One region of the Cytobacillus sp. QJM3NY_8 genome, then DNA from elsewhere that is predicted to be linked to it. Evidence: riboswitches for the same ligand, from Rfam matches in the RefSeq annotation. Region 1 holds a riboswitch; each other region holds the start of a gene.

Region 1 (4,184 bases):
TTTTTCGCTGGCTCTGTGTATCCCTGTATCGATATATTCACTCCAGTTGGCAGACTGCCTTGAAGCGAGCAAGGTCCAAGTATTATTAATAACCTTTGTGCCAACCCCCGTTTTCCCTTCTATTAGTCCATCTGCAGCAAGTTCTTCCAGAGCAGTGATAATTGTGCTTCGGTTTACTCCAAACTCCTCAGCCAGTTTCCGCTGGCTTGGAATTTTACTTCCGATTGGCCATTCCCCTTTGGAAATCTTTCCTTTAATAGTCTCAATAACTTGCTGATATTTTGGCAATTGTGCTGTATCCATCCATATAACCGCCTTTATGAAAATTGGCTGGCAAAATTCTTTCCTAATTGGTTGAGGACATTGTATCAGTTATTGATTATCCTGAAAAGCAGCACAGATAATGGCTGGAAATGTTGATAAGGGGGATGAAGTTGGCAAATAAGAAATTTATGATTATCGGGGCGCATAGTTCTATCATCATTCTTTGGGCATCCGCATTCCCGGGAATTCGGGCTGGGCTTGAATCGTACTCCCCTGAGCACCTTGCCCTTTTTAGACTTTTAGTTGGTTCGGCTGCACTTGGTGTCTTAGCACTGCTGACAAGGATGCGTCTTCCGGATATAAAAGATTTTCCTGCTATTTTTATACTTGGATTCCTTGGTTTTACGGTTTATCATACAGCTCTCAACATTGGGGAAAAAACAGTAAGCGCCGGGCCGGCAAGCTTGATTGTATCAATGACTCCGATCTTTTCGGCTGCGTTGGCTGCTTTATTTTTAAGGGAAAGGTTTGGAAGGGTCAGGTGGACTGGTTCCGCAGTCAGTTTTGCTGGTGCCGCACTTATTTCGCTTGGTGCAGGAGGAGGGTTTGAAATCCAAACCGGTATTTTATTTGTCCTGCTTGCTTCCATTTCAGAAAGCATCTATTTCGTGTTTCAGACTAAATATTTTAATAAATACGGATTTTTGTCATTTACATCCTATACGGTATGGGCAGGGACTGGTTTTATGCTGATTTATCTTCCTGGGCTTGGTAATGAGATCTTTCATGCATCGGCCGAATCCACTTTAAGTGTCATCTATTTGGGGATTTTTCCAACGGTAATTCCATATATTGCCCTAGCTTTTCTTGCGTCCATAGGAGGGACTTCTGAAGCGACAAGCTCTCTTTATCTGACACCAGCAATAGCATTTGTCATTGCTTGGGTTTGGCTGGGAGAGGTGCCGACTATGTTATCCGTTGCGGGTGGTATAATCGCTCTGGCAGGTGTGATGATTATTCACCGTAAAGACAGCTCTGTTAAAGTAACGGAAATTTTTGAAAATGGCCCAAGTGAAAATATTTGAAAAATAATGATTGACATCCTTTTCTTTATGGTGGTAAAGTAATAAGCATATTAAACAACCGAATAATAAAAATCTTCTTATCCAGAGAGGTTGAGGGACTGGCCCTATGACACCTCGGCAGCGGACAAAAGTGTACCGTGCCAAATCCAGCAAGCGTAGCTTGAAAGATAAGAAGAGGACCATTGATAAATGCTGCCCTCTTCTTTCTTTAGAAGAGGGTTTTTGTTTTTATCCGAAAAAAATGCATCAAGATTCTATTCATAAACATATGAATAATTCTTATCGAGAGAAGCAGAGGGACCTGGCCCAATGAAGCTTCGGCAGCAGGCAGACTGCACTGTGCCAAATCCAGCAGGCGATAGCCTGAAAGATAAGGAGGGGACTTCAAAAAACCTCTTCTGTTAGAAGGGGTAAATTTCAGGATATAATTCTTAGTTTTCATATAGGATTAATTATATATAACATTTAGAAAAGGAGAGATGCTGAATGATAGAGTTTCAGAATTTAAAGAAAATCTATGAAAGCGGAGGACAGCAGGTAGCTGCTTTAAATGGAATAGACTTAAAGATTAACAAAGGTGAGATTTTCGGTGTGATCGGCTTCAGCGGTGCGGGAAAGAGCTCTTTGATCCGCTGTGTCAATTGGCTGGAGAAGCCGACTTCAGGAAAGGTCATTGTCAGTGGACATGATCTGACGGCTTTATCTGTAAGAGAAATTCGCGAAGTGAAAAGAAACATCGGGATGGTCTTTCAGCATTTTAACCTTTTAAATTCGAAAACAGTGTTTGCCAATGTGGCGATGCCGCTCACACTGGCTAAGATCCCTAAAGATGACATCAAAAAGCGTGTCCATGAACTATTAGAATTCGTGGGGCTTGCAGACAAGGCAAACAGCTATCCCGATCAGCTGTCAGGCGGGCAAAAGCAGCGGATCGGAATTGCCAGGGCGCTGGCGACCCAGCCTTCCATTCTATTATGTGATGAAGCAACTTCAGCGCTGGATCCGCAGACAACCAGCTCTATCCTGCAGCTGCTGAAAAAAATAAATAAAGAATACAACATTACTATACTGATCATTACCCATGAAATGTCTGTAATCAGAGAGATCTGTGATCGTGTCGCTGTAATAGAGGCAGGAAAAATTATCGAAGAAGGAACCGTCTTCAATGTCTTTTCATCACCAAAGACGCAAACAGCGAAAAACTTTGTCAGCACTGTCATGAATGATCAAATACCTGACTCCATTAAAGAAGTGATTGAAAAACAGCAAGGGCTTCAAAAGGTATTTAGAATCAACTTTGTTGGAAATTCTGCCGGGCAGCCGCTCCTCTCGCAGGTTGCCAAAAAGTTTAATATCGACTTCAACGTCCTGTTTGGAAATATTACTGAACTTCAGGGAACACCGTTTGGCAACCTGATTGTCGAATTCCAGGGTCCAGACAGTGAAATCAGACGTGCTATTCAGTACATCAGCCAGGAAAAAGTTTCAATAAAGGAAGTGACAACACGTGCTAGTTAATCAGGAAAAAATCATCGAAGCCTTAATCGAAACGATTCAAATGGTGGCATTCTCATTGCTGTTTTCAGCTGTTATCGGACTGCCGCTTGGTATATTGCTTGTCGTAACAAGGAAAGGGCATCTGCTGGAAAACCTCGTTGTTTTTAATATCATAAACAGCATTATTAATATTTTCAGATCAGTTCCCTTCATTATTTTAATGGTAGCCATTATCCCCATTACCAGGCTGATTGTCGGAACATCGATAGGTACGGCTGCAGCCGTAGTGCCGCTAGTCTTTTATGCCGGGCCATATATTGCAAGATTAATAGAAAACTCATTGCTTGAGGTAGATCCGGGTGTTATAGAAGCTGCAGAAGCAATGGGAGCAACACCAGGCCAGATAATACTAAAATTCCTGATTCCGGAAGCACTTAGTTCGCTGGTATTAGGCTTTACAATTGCAACAATCGGATTGGTCGGAGCATCAGCCATGGCCGGGGCAGTCGGAGGCGGCGGGCTTGGTGACCTCGCCATTACCTACGGCTACCAGCGATTCGATACAACAGTCATGCTGATTACCGTTGCGATCTTAGTTGTCATGGTTCAAGGCCTGCAGTCATTCGGAAATATCTTATCCAAAAAAATCAGAAGAAGATAAATAAGGAGGAAATACATCATGAAAAAACTATTCTTAACATTCATTATTTTAGCATTGGGTGTGTTCACTGCAGCATGCTCAAGCACAACTGGAGGAGAAGAAACAAAGAAGATTAAATTAGGTGTAAGCGGTTCTGATACACGCATCTGGGACTTTATTGCAGAAAAGGCTGAAAAGGAAGGCATTGAAATTGAAGTTGTGACATTCTCTGACTATGTGCAGCCCAATGTTGCCCTTGCAGAAGGAGATCTTGATGTGAATGCATTCCAAACAGTCGCTTATTTTGACACTTTTATTAAAGAGCATAATATGGATCTTACCCCAATAGCGACAACTGTTTTAGCACCAATGGGGCTTTATTCTGAAAAAGTAAAATCGGCAGAAGACATTCCGGAAGGCGGCAAAATTGCCATTCCAAATGATGCTTCAAATGGCGGAAGAGCCCTTCTTTTACTGGAGGAAGCCGGCCTGATTAAATTATCCGAGGACTATGACGGAAACCTGGACTTGAATAAAATCGTTGAAAATCCGAAGAACCTTGAATTTGTAGAAATGGTATCAGCGCAGACACCGCGTGCACTTCCGGATGTCTCTGCTTCTGTAATCAATAACGGAATTGCCGTAGATGCAGGCTTTAACCCAACTAAGGATTCAATTTTTATTGAAAGTGAAACCGC
Region 2 (4,184 bases), 120 kb from region 1:
CTGAATTTCTTTAGAACGAAGGACTTCTACAAGAGCTTTAATTCCTTCTTTTTCTTCATCGCCTGAGCGGACAGCAATTACATTTACGTATGGGGAATCTTTGTCTTCAATTGCAATTGAATCCTTAAGAGGATTCAAACCGGCATCAATTGCATAATTGGAGTTGATCAGGACTGCATCCCCTTCTTCATTATTGTAGATTTGAGGAAGAAGTGAAGCTTCATATTCAGTATCAAACTTTAACTTTTTAGGATTGTCTTTAATATCTTCCAGAGTTGCTTCGGTTTTTTCTACATCTTCATTTAAAGTAATAAGTCCCTCTGCTTCAAGCATGGAAAGTATACGGCCATGGTCTGCTACTGAGTTGCTCATGATGATTGATGCACCCTCAGGAAGTTCGTCAAGGCTCTTATATTTTTGAGAATATACTCCGATTGGCTCGATATGAATTCCGCCTGCATTTGTAAAATCATATCCATGTTCAGCTTTCTGTGACTCAAGGTAAGGAATGTGCTGGAAATAGTTTGCATCCAGCTCCTTAGACTCAAGAGCCTGGTTTGGCAATACATAATCCTGGAATGGTACAACATCAAGTTCAAAGCCTTTTTCTTCAAGTAATGGCTTTGCCTCTTCAAGGATTTCAGCGTGTGGGACGTTGGAAGCCCCTACTGTAATTTTAGTGCTTTCTTTACTTTCTCCGCCTTCACCGGCATTGCCGTCTTCTTCTGACGTTCCGCAAGCTGCAAGAACAAGTGCTACTGCAAGTGCAAGAGCAATTGATAACCATTTTTTCATATGAATCTCTCCTTAACGTTTGTCTAATTTAGTTGTTATGATATCTCCAATAAACTGGATGATAAATACGATGATTAGAATAATGACAGTCGCCATAAGCGTCACATCACTGCGGCTCCTCTGGAATCCTTCCAGGTAAGCAAGGTTTCCAAGTCCGCCAGCACCGATGACACCGGCCATGGCCGTGTAGCCAACAAGCGCGATGGCTGTAACGGTAATTCCCGAAACAAGGGCGGGCATTGATTCCGGAAGCAGAACCTTCCAGATAATCGTGCTTGTTTTTGCCCCCATAGACTTGGCCGCTTCAATTACACCTTTATCTATTTCCCTCAAGCCTATTTCCACCATACGGGCATAAAACGGGGCGGCACCAATAATTAATGCAGGCAGTGCTGCATCTTCCCCGATCATTGTTCCAAGAAGAAACTTGGTAAATGGAATCAATAACACGATCAGAATAATAAACGGAATTGAGCGGAATATATTGACGAAAGCGGAAATAACTTTATTAATTGCTGCGTTTTCCCAAATGTTACCCTTGGAAGTCAGGAAGAGCAGCAATCCCAGAATTGCACCTAAAATAAAAGTTGCGAGAACAGAAATAGCTGTCATATATAGGGTTTCCATTGTAGCTTCCCACATGGAATCCCATTTCACATTTGGAAACCATTCGTTAAGCATTGGAAATCACCTCCACGCCAACCTGCTGAGAATGAATAAATTCGATGGCTTTTGCAACTTCCTCTGCTTCTCCATCAACATGGATGAATAAAGTACCGTAAGAACCATTCTGTGTCTGGGAAATCTTTCCTTGAAGGATATTTACGGTTACCTGGAAATTACGGATCAGGTTTGTAATCAACGGCTGTTCAGCTGATTCGCCGACAAACCCTAATTGCACTACTTTTCCTTTTGGATACAAATCGACCAGATGATCAATCGTTTCCTTAGTTTCTTCAGGCTCTGTCACCTGCTGTACAAACCGCTTTGTAATCACAGCTTTTGGATTCCTAAATACATCCAATACAGGCCCGATTTCAACAATTCGGCCGCCTTCCATGACTGCAACCCGATGGCAGATTTTACGGATAACGTGCATTTCATGAGTAATTAGGACAATCGTTAAGCCCAGACGCTCATTGATGTCAACAAGCAGCTCCAAAATGGAATCTGTAGTCTGCGGATCAAGTGCAGATGTCGCCTCATCACAAAGCAGTACTTTTGGATTGTTGGCAAGGGCTCTAGCAATTCCAACCCTTTGTTTTTGACCGCCGCTGAGCTGGGAAGGATAGGCATCTTCTCTTCCTTCAAGGCCAACGAGTTTAATGAGCTCGTCTACCCTTTTCAGCCTTTCCTGCCGGGAAACACCAGCAATTTCAAGCGGAAAAGCGATATTCTCTCTTACCGTTCTCGACCATAATAGGTTGAAATGCTGGAAGATCATGCTTATTTCCTGACGCGCTTTTCTTAGCTTGCTTCCCTTTATCTTTGAAACCTCATTTCCTGCAACTGTCACACTGCCATGGGTAGGAAGCTCCAGCCCATTCAGCATGCGGATCAAGGTACTTTTACCTGCACCGCTATATCCGATAACTCCGAAGATTTCTCCTTCCTTTACTTCCAGGTTTACATTGTCAACAGCTTTTACCTGGCCTTTTTTTGAAGAGAAAATCTTCTGTACATCTTTTATAGAAATCAACGTGAATTGTCACCTCTTTAATCGAAAGATACAGATTATAATTATTAGACTGCTTATATTCCCCTATTTTTTACTCCTTATAGGCTTTCATGCGCTAAAAGCAAAAATGCCTTTCTGCACATGAGCAGAAAGGCATTAAAAATTAAGTCCTTTCTCTCATCTGTCAAAGCTATGCTTTGAGTGAATTGGCACCATTTCAAATAATTGACGGTTGCCGGGCTTCATAGGGCACTTCCCTCCACCTCTCTTGATAAGAGCGTAACGATTTATATTCAATTAATATTTTAATAAATTAAGCAGTTTATTAATTACGTTTGCTATCGTATCATAGCCATCAAAAAGGTGTCAACGAAGAAATTTTAAACTTTCGGAAAAAAATGAATGGTAAATTTTCCTTTATGCTTTTGCAGAAAGTGATGTAATGCCTGCAGCTGCTTCGATCGCCTGTTCCAGATCTTCAATCAAATCTTCCGCATTCTCGATTCCGATAGAAATTCGAATTAGATCCTCCGGCACTCCCGCAGCTTTTAAACCTTCTTCATCCAGCTGCTGGTGAGTTGTACTTGCAGGGTGGATAATCAGGCTCTTTGCATCCCCGACATTTGCCACATGTGCCCAAAGCTTCAGGCTGTTTATTAGCTTGGCACCTGCTTCTCTTCCGCCAGCAATTCCAAACACAGCCACAGCTCCTGCTCCTTTCGGCAAGTACTTATCCGCCAATTTTTTATCCGGATGGCTTTCATTTCCAGGATACAGGACCCAATTAACAGCTGGATGCGCCTCTAGATACTCCACTACTTTTTTCGTATTGGCAACATGCTCTTTCATCCGTACATGCAAAGTTTCAAGCCCCAATGTGAATTGAAATGCACTTTGCGCACTCATAGCAGGCCCTAAGTCTCTTAAAAGCTGTACGCGTGCTTTGATAATATAAGCCGCCTCGCCAATTGCTTCGCTATAGACAATATCATGGTAGCTGGGATCTGGCTCTGTAAAGCCCGGGAACTTATGGGAATTCCAGTCAAATTTTCCTCCGTCTACAATAATTCCTCCCATTGTTGTTCCATTGCCGAGCAGCCATTTAGTCGCAGAGTGTATAACAATGTCAGCCCCATGTTCGATCGGCCTGCATAGATAAGGTGTAGCAAAAGTGTTATCGACAATCAGCGGCACACCATTCTCGTGTGCAATTGCTGCTACCTTTTCAATATCCAGGATTTTTAAGCTTGGGTTCCCTATCGTTTCGGCAAAGATGGCCTTTGTTTTATCTGTAATCGCGTTACGGAAATTTTCCGGCTCTTTTGGATCAACCAGTTTCACTTTAATTCCATACTTGGGAAGTGTGACTGCAAACAAATTATAAGTACCGCCATATAAATTGGACGCAGCAATAATTTCATCCCCTGCTTCAGCTATGTTTAAAATGGCAAGCGTAATGGCAGATTGTCCGCTTGCAAGAGCCAGGGCACCAACTCCTCCTTCAAGCAAGGCCACTCTTTCCTCAAATACACTTACAGTCGGATTATGTATCCTGCTATAAATATATCCTGGCTCTTTAAGAGCAAAGAGATCTGCAGCGTGATCTGTATTCTTGAACTGGTAAGCATTGTTCTGGTAAATCGGTACCGCCCTTGCGCCAGTTACAGGGTCTGGCTTCAGTCCCCCATGCACTCCAATTGTTTCAAAACGG
Region 3 (4,184 bases), 2.6 Mb from region 1:
CAGGTAGCGCCAATGATCTTCCCTGTATTTTTATGGATAATGACAAAAGCAAAATCGGTGCCTTGCTCCCGTCTTTGTATGGCATCTTTGACATAATGAATGACCCGGCCTTTCTCAGTTAAATCAACAGACATATGGTCCCATATTCGTTTATCCTGAGCTGCTTCACAAATTCCTTCAACATGATCAAGTTCCATAGGAATTAACTGCACAACATTGTTTTCTAATTTTCGCATGCTTTCACTCTCCTTGAATCAATTAAAACCGATTTCTGGTATGATAAAAATAACCAAAAATGATTTTTAATATAATACCAGGGAATGATTTGATGGAGCTTCAAATTCTGCTTTCGGAAAATGGAATAAAGTATAAAGAAATCTATGAACAAATTCGGCTGGCGATTTTAGATAAAAAATTGTCAGCTCATGCAAGACTTCCTGCAAAGCGGAGGCTGGCTGAACAATTAAACGTAAGCATCATAACTGTTCAGATGGCTTACGAACAATTGCAGAGTGAAGGGTACTGTTATTCAGCAGAACGCAAAGGCTATTTTGTTTCTGAAATTCAGGATGAAATGCATTATAGTCAGATTAATACAATGGACTTGGAGAAAAGAGATCAGCAAGAGTTTCTCATTAATTTTAAAAATGGGCAGATTGATGCCTCTGCCTTTCCTTACAAACAATGGAATAGACTTTATCGAAAAGAGCTTAAGGAATCCAATGCCAGCAATGGCCCGTGGCAGGGTGAATATTCTTTGCGTGTTCAAATTGCACAATACCTTCAGCAAGCTAGAGGGCTAGCCTGTCAGCCGGAACAAGTGTATCTATTCAGCGGATTTCAGCCGCAGCTGTTAAATGTCTGTTTGTTTTTTAAGCGGAAAGCCATCGGGATTGAAGATCCAGGTTTTATTCGGGCAAGATCTGTTTTTGATCAATTACAGCTGCCTTGTTATCCGATTTCTGTGGATGAGGATGGATGCTGTGTGCCTGATGCTGAAGAGCCAATAAAATTATTGTATACGACACCTGCTCATCAATACCCTACCGGTACAATTATGTCTATTGCCAGAAGGATTGAGCTGTTAAATTGGGCAATCAAACAGGACGCTTATATTATCGAGGATGACTATGATTCTGAATTCCGCTACAAAGGGGCACCAATCCCGGCATTGTCCCATTTGGATTCAACCGGGCGGGTACTGTACTTTGGCACCTTTTCAAAAACATTGCTGCCATCACTTCGGATCAGCTATCTGATTATGCCAGTATCTCTGCAGCAAGACTTTGAAAAATTTAATGCTTACCAAAAAACGAATGTTTCAAGAATCGATCAGCAGGCTGCTGCAAAATTTATGGAAGAAGGACTTTATACATCTCATATAGCAAAAATGAGAACGTTATATCGATCCAAGCGGAGCTGTTTAATAGAAAGCCTGTCAAAACACTTAGGAGACCACTTTGACATCATTGGAGATACAGCGGGCTTGCATATCATCGTGAAATTACCCGAAGGATTGAATGAAGCGAAAGCAATTGAACTGGCAAAGTCGGCAGGTGTTGAAATCGATGCTGTTTCGCCTATGTATCAGCTGCACAAGCCAAACCATCATGTGATGATTGGATATGGCGCACCCTCGATGGACGAGATTGAGAGAGGAGTCCAGTTAATCGCTAAATCATGGAAAAGTTGTCTGAGCAACTAAGCTAAGCTATAAATTCCACAATTTAAAAGGGCGTTTATCCTACGGGATAACGCTCTTTTGCCGAAGCAGCAAACATACACATCTTTTCCTTAACCGCTGCCATAAAATCAAACATATTCATCCCCTGGATTTGCTGAAATTTATACAAGTCCTGGTTATAGTACATATGAATATGCCTGCCGGTGATTCCCCTTTTTTCTTCAATGGAAGTTATATTGATATACGCAAATTCTTCAACTAAATCCTTGGTTGTTCCTGATGCAGGAATTCCATAAAACAGCAGTCTTTTGTTTGTTGCCGCAAAGAAGCCTGGATGCGGTGCTAAACAGAAATGAGCCACTAATGAACAGCTTAGACATTCAATAATGGTTTCACCTTCATACAATACATGTTTAACCTGATTTTTAACGCTACTCATGGAACGTCCCCCCTTAATAAACTATCAAACCGCTGTCTTCACTGCCAGTATCAGCCCAGTAGACCAATCCAATTCTGTAATGTCCAGGTCAGGTCTGTTCTGCAGTGTTTTCAGGAGTTTAGTGGCTTTGATCCGAAATTCTTCAGGCAATTTCTGCTGCGGAAACACATCATGAATCACATAAAAACCGCCGATATTTAAATGATCCAGGGTTTTGTCCAGAAGCTCGAATTTCCCTGGCCACGTATCTGCAAAAATAAAATCGAACCTTTCCGACAGGTTTTGAATAAAAGCTGCTCCGTCCTCACAGCAAAATGTAATTCTGCTGTCATACCCGAGGTTTTTTTTCGCGATGGATTGAACTGTCGAATCTATGTCAACGGTCGTTAGCTTACTGCTTTCATCCATCCCATCTATGATCCAGGAAGCAGATGCCCCCGTACCTGTGCCCAGCTCCAAAAAGCTTCCTCCTGGTTTGGAGGCAGCCAGCCCCTTTAGTAAAAACCCTGTTTTTCGATCACATGATTGCCCGAAACCCAGCACATCAGAATCCTGTAATATTCTCGAATATGCTTCCGGTACCTGTATAACACTGTTTTCCATTTTGTTTTTCCTCCTCTTTCTTCGTTATTATCTAAACCGAGCTCAACCTAAAAAGAACATCAAAAAAAGGCCTCTTTATAAGAGGCCTTTATTATCAAAAACGACCTCTTATCTCCCAGAGCGTCAACTCTGTTGGAATTAGCACCTTCCTGACATAATCAGGGGTTGCTGAGGCTTCGCAGGGCCAGTCCCTCCACCTCTCTGGATAAGAATTTGTATAAAATATTATTTTCAACCAAGTATTGCATATTTTTTGCAAGATGGCAATACTTTAATTCTTTTAATCTAATGAACTGCTTCCTCTCCCTGATAAATTCGAAATGCCGGTACAATCGTATCCGACACAATCTCTTTCCCTTTTTCCCGGATGAAATCCAATTTATAGTACGCATCAAACCTCTGGCTGATCTCTGTTTTCACCAACTCAGGCGGAGTAACGACGATGAATTGAAACTTCAGCTTATCAGCTACAGCGAAAATCGGGTCAAGCACATGGGCAGAAGCCGCTTGTCCGAACGGATTATCACAGACTAACGGAACCCAGCTTTGATCAGTTTCACTCTTAACCGAAAGAAGCATCATCATCATGACCATGCGGGCAGATAACTTTTGGCCGCCGCTGCCATCCGATTTAGTCTTTGAACCCTGGTTGATCGTCTGCCAGGTTGAATAATGCTCACGCTGCGGTTTTCCATACATGAAGGCATTATCAGTACGCATATTATATACCAGCAGTTCCGGGTAACGATTCCTGAGGGAGACAAATAAAATCTGCTCATCACTGATGAGCTGTTTGATTTCCTGATCCAGCTCCAGATTATGGTCATCAATCATCTCGAATCGTTTCGTAATTTTGTTAATGGCCGAAACAAAATGCTGTTTCAGTAAAGGTTCAATATCTTCCGCTTTTTTAGGCAAGATGTCTTCTTTGAGCTGGACGAGCGGGAAAGACCCCCGTTCATTCTTCAGCTTCATTTTCGCAATCATCGAGCGAATCGCTTCCGAAATACTCATCACCTTCATACTCGCACGGCTTGCCCAGAAGTTTTGCGCCTTTTCTGCCCGTTCTTTATCGCGTTCCAGCTGCTCTAAGCCGCTCTGTGAGAAGCGCTTCATGTTTTGGACAACACTTTGAATATGTGCATAATGCCTCGTATCCATATGATCAAGCGTAGTTAAGACTTCATTCTTAAAGCGGATCTCCCAATCCTTGCCTTCAATATTGAGTTTTAAATTGCGCAGGGATTGTTCAATTTTTGCGTGCTTCTCCTGGCCTTCATCCTGGATACCCTGATGTTTTTCACTCCAGGAAATGATGCTTTGCTTTCCCTGGCTCTTTATTTTTTCAATATCTTCATCCGTAAAAGCTGCTGCTTCCTCTTTAAGGATTACGGATAGATGCAATTGATTGTTTTCAAACTCAGCAATGTTTTGCTCCGTCTCTTTTTTGCGCTCTTC
Region 4 (4,184 bases), 2.2 Mb from region 1:
TAATGCACCTTCTTAACAGATGGGTGATCATTAAGGAAACCAGCAATTTTCTTAGCTGATTTCACAGACTGATCAAGCCTGACCTGCAGCGTTTTAATGCCTCTCAGCACAAGCCACGCATCCTGAACACCCAAAACGGCTCCAAAGGAGTTCTGGAGAAAAGCAAGTCTTGCACCTAAATCCGGATCTTTCACAACCGCTAGGCCAGCCACGACGTCGCTGTGTCCGGATAAAAATTTGGTTGCGCTGTGCAGCACTATATCTGCACCTAAAGAAAGCGGTTTTTGAAGGGCAGGGGTCAGGAAGGTATTATCCACAAATGTCAAGGCTCCATGCTGTCTTGCAAGTGAACTGATGGCCTGTATATCTGTCACTTTCAGCAGCGGGTTGGAAGGAGTCTCTACATAGAAAACTTTCGTGTTGGGACGGATTGCTTCTTTTACTTCCTCAAGATTTGTCATATCAACAAATGTGTGCTCAATGCCAAAGCGGGACAGGACTTCTGTTGTCATTCGATAGGTTCCGCCATATACATCTTCTGTAATGACAACATGATCTCCCTGAGATAAGAGGAGGAATGCTGTAGAAATGGCAGCCATTCCAGAAGAAAAGGCAAACCCTCTAATACCTTCTTCAAGCTCCGCGATGACTTCTTCAAGTGCTTCCCTTGTTGGATTCAGGCTGCGGCTGTAATCATATTTTCCGAACACATCAATATCTTTTTGATGAAAAGTGGAGGCATGCTGGATCGGTACACTGACAGCTCCTGTTTCCGGGTCGAATTTTTGATTATTGTGAAGTAATTTCGTTTGGAATGTGTAATTCGAACTCATCGTACTGCCTCCTTAACAACCTTAGCAAAAGCATGTTCAAGATCCGCCTTCAAATCTTCTGCATTTTCTATTCCAACCGAGAAACGCAGAAGCCTATTACAGACACCGGTTTCAATACGGATTTCTTCAGGAATGTCCGCATGTGTCTGGGTTGCTGGATAAGTTATGAAACTCTCGACTCCTCCAAGGCTTTCAGCAAAGGAGATAAGGGAGAGGCTCTGCAGAAATGGATTCACCCAGGATTCATCCTTGATTCGGAATGATATCATGCCGCCCTTGCCGGGATAAAGGACATCTGTTACTGCATCGTGGCCCGATAAAAATTCTGCTAATTCCTTCGCATTTTCTTCATGACGTTCCATGCGGAGAGAGAGTGTCTTCATCCCTCTGATCAACAGCCATGAATCAAAAGGGCTAAGGACAGCACCTGCGGCATTGTGGTTCATCGCCAGTGCCTCACATAACTCTTTGCCTTTTGCAACAATTAATCCGGCAAGGACATCATTATGCCCGCCAAGATACTTGGTTGCACTATGGATCACAATATCAGCTCCAAGCTTTAACGGCTGCTGAAGGAGAGGGGTATAAAACGTGTTATCAACTATAAGGAGGATATTATGCTTTTGGGCAATGTCTGCTATCAATTGAATGTCAGTCTGTTCCATAAGCGGATTAGTTGGAGTCTCCAGAAATATTGCCTTGGTCTTTTCCGTGATTAATAGTTCAACATCTTCGGAATTGCTGGTATTTACATATTTGCACTGAAGTCCCCACTTCTTGAAGCCCTGTTCAAGCAGACGATATGTACCGCCATATAAATCCTTTGATACAATCCATTCATCTCCGGATTTAAAAAGAGAAAGAATGGTAAGAATTGCGGCCATTCCAGAACTGCAGGCATAGCCTTGGTCGCCTTCTTCCAGATCGGCGATTGCCTCCTCAAGCAGCTGGCGGGTAGGGTTGCCTGTTCTGCTATAGTCAAAGCCAGTTGACTGGCCAATGCCTTCATGGCGATATGCCGTGGAAAAATATACGGGCGGGTTGACAGCACCTGTTGCTGACTCGCTCCTGTTTCCGATTTGCGCTAATCTGGTGTCAATATTATACATGCTTGTAACCACTCCTTATAAAAAATAAAAAAAAGCCTTCTATAAGAAGAAGACTTTTTAATGTGATCAGCCATTCTTCTTATCTTTCAAGTTTTAGAAACTTGCAGGAATTAGCACCTTTTCAATCAAAAAAATGATTGCTGGTTGCTGAGGCGTCGTCGGGCCTTACCCTCGACCTCTCTGGATAAGAAATCAAATATTAAATTTTCTCTAAACTTTACTACAGTAAACCGCTAATCGTCAACACTTTTTTGAATATTTTATGTTATAAAAAATATCCGACCAGGTATCTTACGTCCTTTTGCCCTCAGTCTCCATTTTTTAAGGGGGAATGAGGAAAATTTTGAACAAAAAAACTTCCCATCAGATTCTGGAAAGTTTTTTTGGGGTATTCATTCTTCAATCAAATCGTTAACCGGCACATCCATTTCTTTTTCAGAATCTGCTTTTGTGTAAACACGTGCTGTTTTAGTCTGCTCATCTACATGCTGAATGATGATCGGGATGCCATTCAAAGTAACACTGTGCATTTCAGCAGACTCAGCAATCTCTTTTGCTCTGCCAATATTCATGGAAAAACCTCCTGAATTTGAATAATTTTAATGTGTCTTAAAAATACACAAATTATTCTTTTGAAAAAAACCTGGCATAAAATGTTAGAAGGGGATCACTTTAAAGTTCAGAATATTTGTTTTATAATGAACGTAAATGAAATTTTTCTTGGAGGGGAGCTAATATGCGTGAACATAGCCACTGCCGCCACCGGTTTGCGGAATCCGAGGGTCCAGCAGTATTCCAGACCATGGATGGCATTGAAGTAAATGTTTCTGGTTCCATGTTCGAAAAATGTACAACTTGCGGCCATTTTGATTTTCCTGTGGAAACGAGAGAAGCAATTGAATCTTCCCTAAAAGAAAACAGAAAAAATGCGAATGCAGTGAAACAAATCTATATTAACTTAGTTGAGACTTTTTAAAGCCGGACGACTGCCGGCTTTTTTATTTTGTCTTCTATATAAGAAAGTGCTTTTACAAAATGTTTTTGAATTTTTGCTTGAACTTAGTTATTAACCTGAACTGATCATCGCTATGGGCACATGATTCTCGAAAATTCATCCGCATTTTCGTCGTGCGGTATTAGTCAAGGAAGCCTTTTTAAATGTCCTGCGGCAGGAGAGGGAGAGGGAGCGGGAGACCGCGCAGGCGGAGCTGAGGACCTCTGTTCCTCCCGGCGGAAAGAAGATCCCGCGCTGAAATCAGCGTGCAAAATTTTACGGATAATAACAATCTAAAATGAACCCCTAAAAACCACCCAGTTATTTCTTATTTATAATTGTTTAACATTTAACAAAACATTTTATTAGAATAAGTAATTACTAAAAAAAAATTTTTAATAGTTTTCCACTATATTCATGTTTTTATCTTTGTACAACTAGATTTTCCGTGTTAGAATAACTGTGGAAACGTTTTATCCTCTGAAAAATATTATTATTCGTAAAAATAAATCGTTAATGCATCATATAGACGGGTATTGTATTTTCAGGGGAGAAAAATGTATTTGAATTATTTACTTAAAAACAGTTATGGAGGTAATTTTCCATGAAAAAGCCATCGAATGGTGAGGGACCTTTTGAACAAGGATTTCATGGCCCCAACCTTGGCTACGTTATTGAACTTTATGAAAGATACTTAGAGGATCCATCTTCTATCGATCCTGAAATGAAAGACTACTTTGAAAGAAATGGTTCCCCTCTAGCGAGTGAAGGAACTCCGCAAATGGCTTCATCAGCAAATCAGCCAATGAATGCCGGACAGCTTGAAAAAACACTTGCTGCGATTCGCCTTGCTGATAATATCCGCACATATGGCCACTTGGCTGCAGATATTTATCCGCTGGGTAACAATAAATCTGAAAGTGCATTATTCGAACTGAGCAAATATGGCTTAACTGAAAATGATTTAAAAGAGATTCCTGCCGGTGTCATTACTAAAGACGCCACCTATCCATTACGCAACGGACTTGAAGCAATTGAATTCCTGAAAAGCGCTTATATGGGACCAATTGCGTTTGAATTCCAGCATATATTTGATGAAAACGAAAAAGACTGGCTTCGCCGTAAAATAGGGGCCAACAGCCATAAACTGTCAATGCAGAAGGCAGAAAAACTGAAAGTTTTAAGAAGACTGACTGAAGTTGAGGAATTTGAAAAATTCCTTCATAAAACATTCGTTGGCCAGAAAAG

What was found. Region 1 has a riboswitch for S-adenosylmethionine ahead of AC0VZ9_RS24460 (methionine ABC transporter ATP-binding protein). Riboswitches for the same ligand answer to the same signal wherever they lie in the genome.
Region 2: another riboswitch for S-adenosylmethionine. It lies ahead of AC0VZ9_RS23850 (methionine ABC transporter ATP-binding protein); the one in region 1 lies ahead of AC0VZ9_RS24460 (methionine ABC transporter ATP-binding protein).
Region 3: another riboswitch for S-adenosylmethionine. It lies ahead of AC0VZ9_RS11390 (O-methyltransferase); the one in region 1 lies ahead of AC0VZ9_RS24460 (methionine ABC transporter ATP-binding protein).
Region 4: another riboswitch for S-adenosylmethionine. It lies ahead of AC0VZ9_RS13435 (methionine biosynthesis PLP-dependent protein); the one in region 1 lies ahead of AC0VZ9_RS24460 (methionine ABC transporter ATP-binding protein).

Annotation. Positions count from the first base shown of each region.
Region 1 is NZ_CM149681.1:4,764,981-4,769,164, reverse strand. Features, by position in the region: gene pdxR (MocR-like pyridoxine biosynthesis transcription factor PdxR) at 1-303, opposite strand, end outside; gene AC0VZ9_RS24465 (DMT family transporter) at 435-1,349, shown strand; SAM riboswitch class I at 1,424-1,523, shown strand; SAM riboswitch class I at 1,626-1,726, shown strand; gene AC0VZ9_RS24460 (methionine ABC transporter ATP-binding protein) at 1,836-2,867, shown strand; gene AC0VZ9_RS24455 (methionine ABC transporter permease) at 2,857-3,507, shown strand; gene AC0VZ9_RS24450 (MetQ/NlpA family ABC transporter substrate-binding protein) at 3,526-4,184, shown strand, end outside.
Region 2 is NZ_CM149681.1:4,645,490-4,649,673, forward strand. Features, by position in the region: gene AC0VZ9_RS23840 (MetQ/NlpA family ABC transporter substrate-binding protein) at 1-795, opposite strand, end outside; gene AC0VZ9_RS23845 (methionine ABC transporter permease) at 808-1,476, opposite strand; gene AC0VZ9_RS23850 (methionine ABC transporter ATP-binding protein) at 1,469-2,494, opposite strand; SAM riboswitch class I at 2,648-2,751, opposite strand; gene AC0VZ9_RS23855 (O-acetylhomoserine aminocarboxypropyltransferase/cysteine synthase family protein) at 2,891-4,184, opposite strand, start outside.
Region 3 is NZ_CM149681.1:2,176,340-2,180,523, reverse strand. Features, by position in the region: gene AC0VZ9_RS11405 (GNAT family N-acetyltransferase) at 1-236, opposite strand, end outside; gene pdxR (MocR-like pyridoxine biosynthesis transcription factor PdxR) at 329-1,705, shown strand; gene AC0VZ9_RS11395 (PH domain-containing protein) at 1,740-2,123, opposite strand; gene AC0VZ9_RS11390 (O-methyltransferase) at 2,148-2,726, opposite strand; SAM riboswitch class I at 2,832-2,938, opposite strand; gene AC0VZ9_RS11385 (coiled-coil domain-containing protein) at 3,012-4,184, opposite strand, start outside.
Region 4 is NZ_CM149681.1:2,581,932-2,586,115, reverse strand. Features, by position in the region: gene metC (cystathionine beta-lyase) at 1-833, opposite strand, end outside; gene AC0VZ9_RS13435 (methionine biosynthesis PLP-dependent protein) at 830-1,942, opposite strand; SAM riboswitch class I at 2,019-2,133, opposite strand; gene AC0VZ9_RS13430 (H-type small acid-soluble spore protein) at 2,335-2,514, opposite strand; gene AC0VZ9_RS13425 (hypothetical protein) at 2,679-2,918, shown strand; gene sucA (2-oxoglutarate dehydrogenase E1 component) at 3,541-4,184, shown strand, end outside.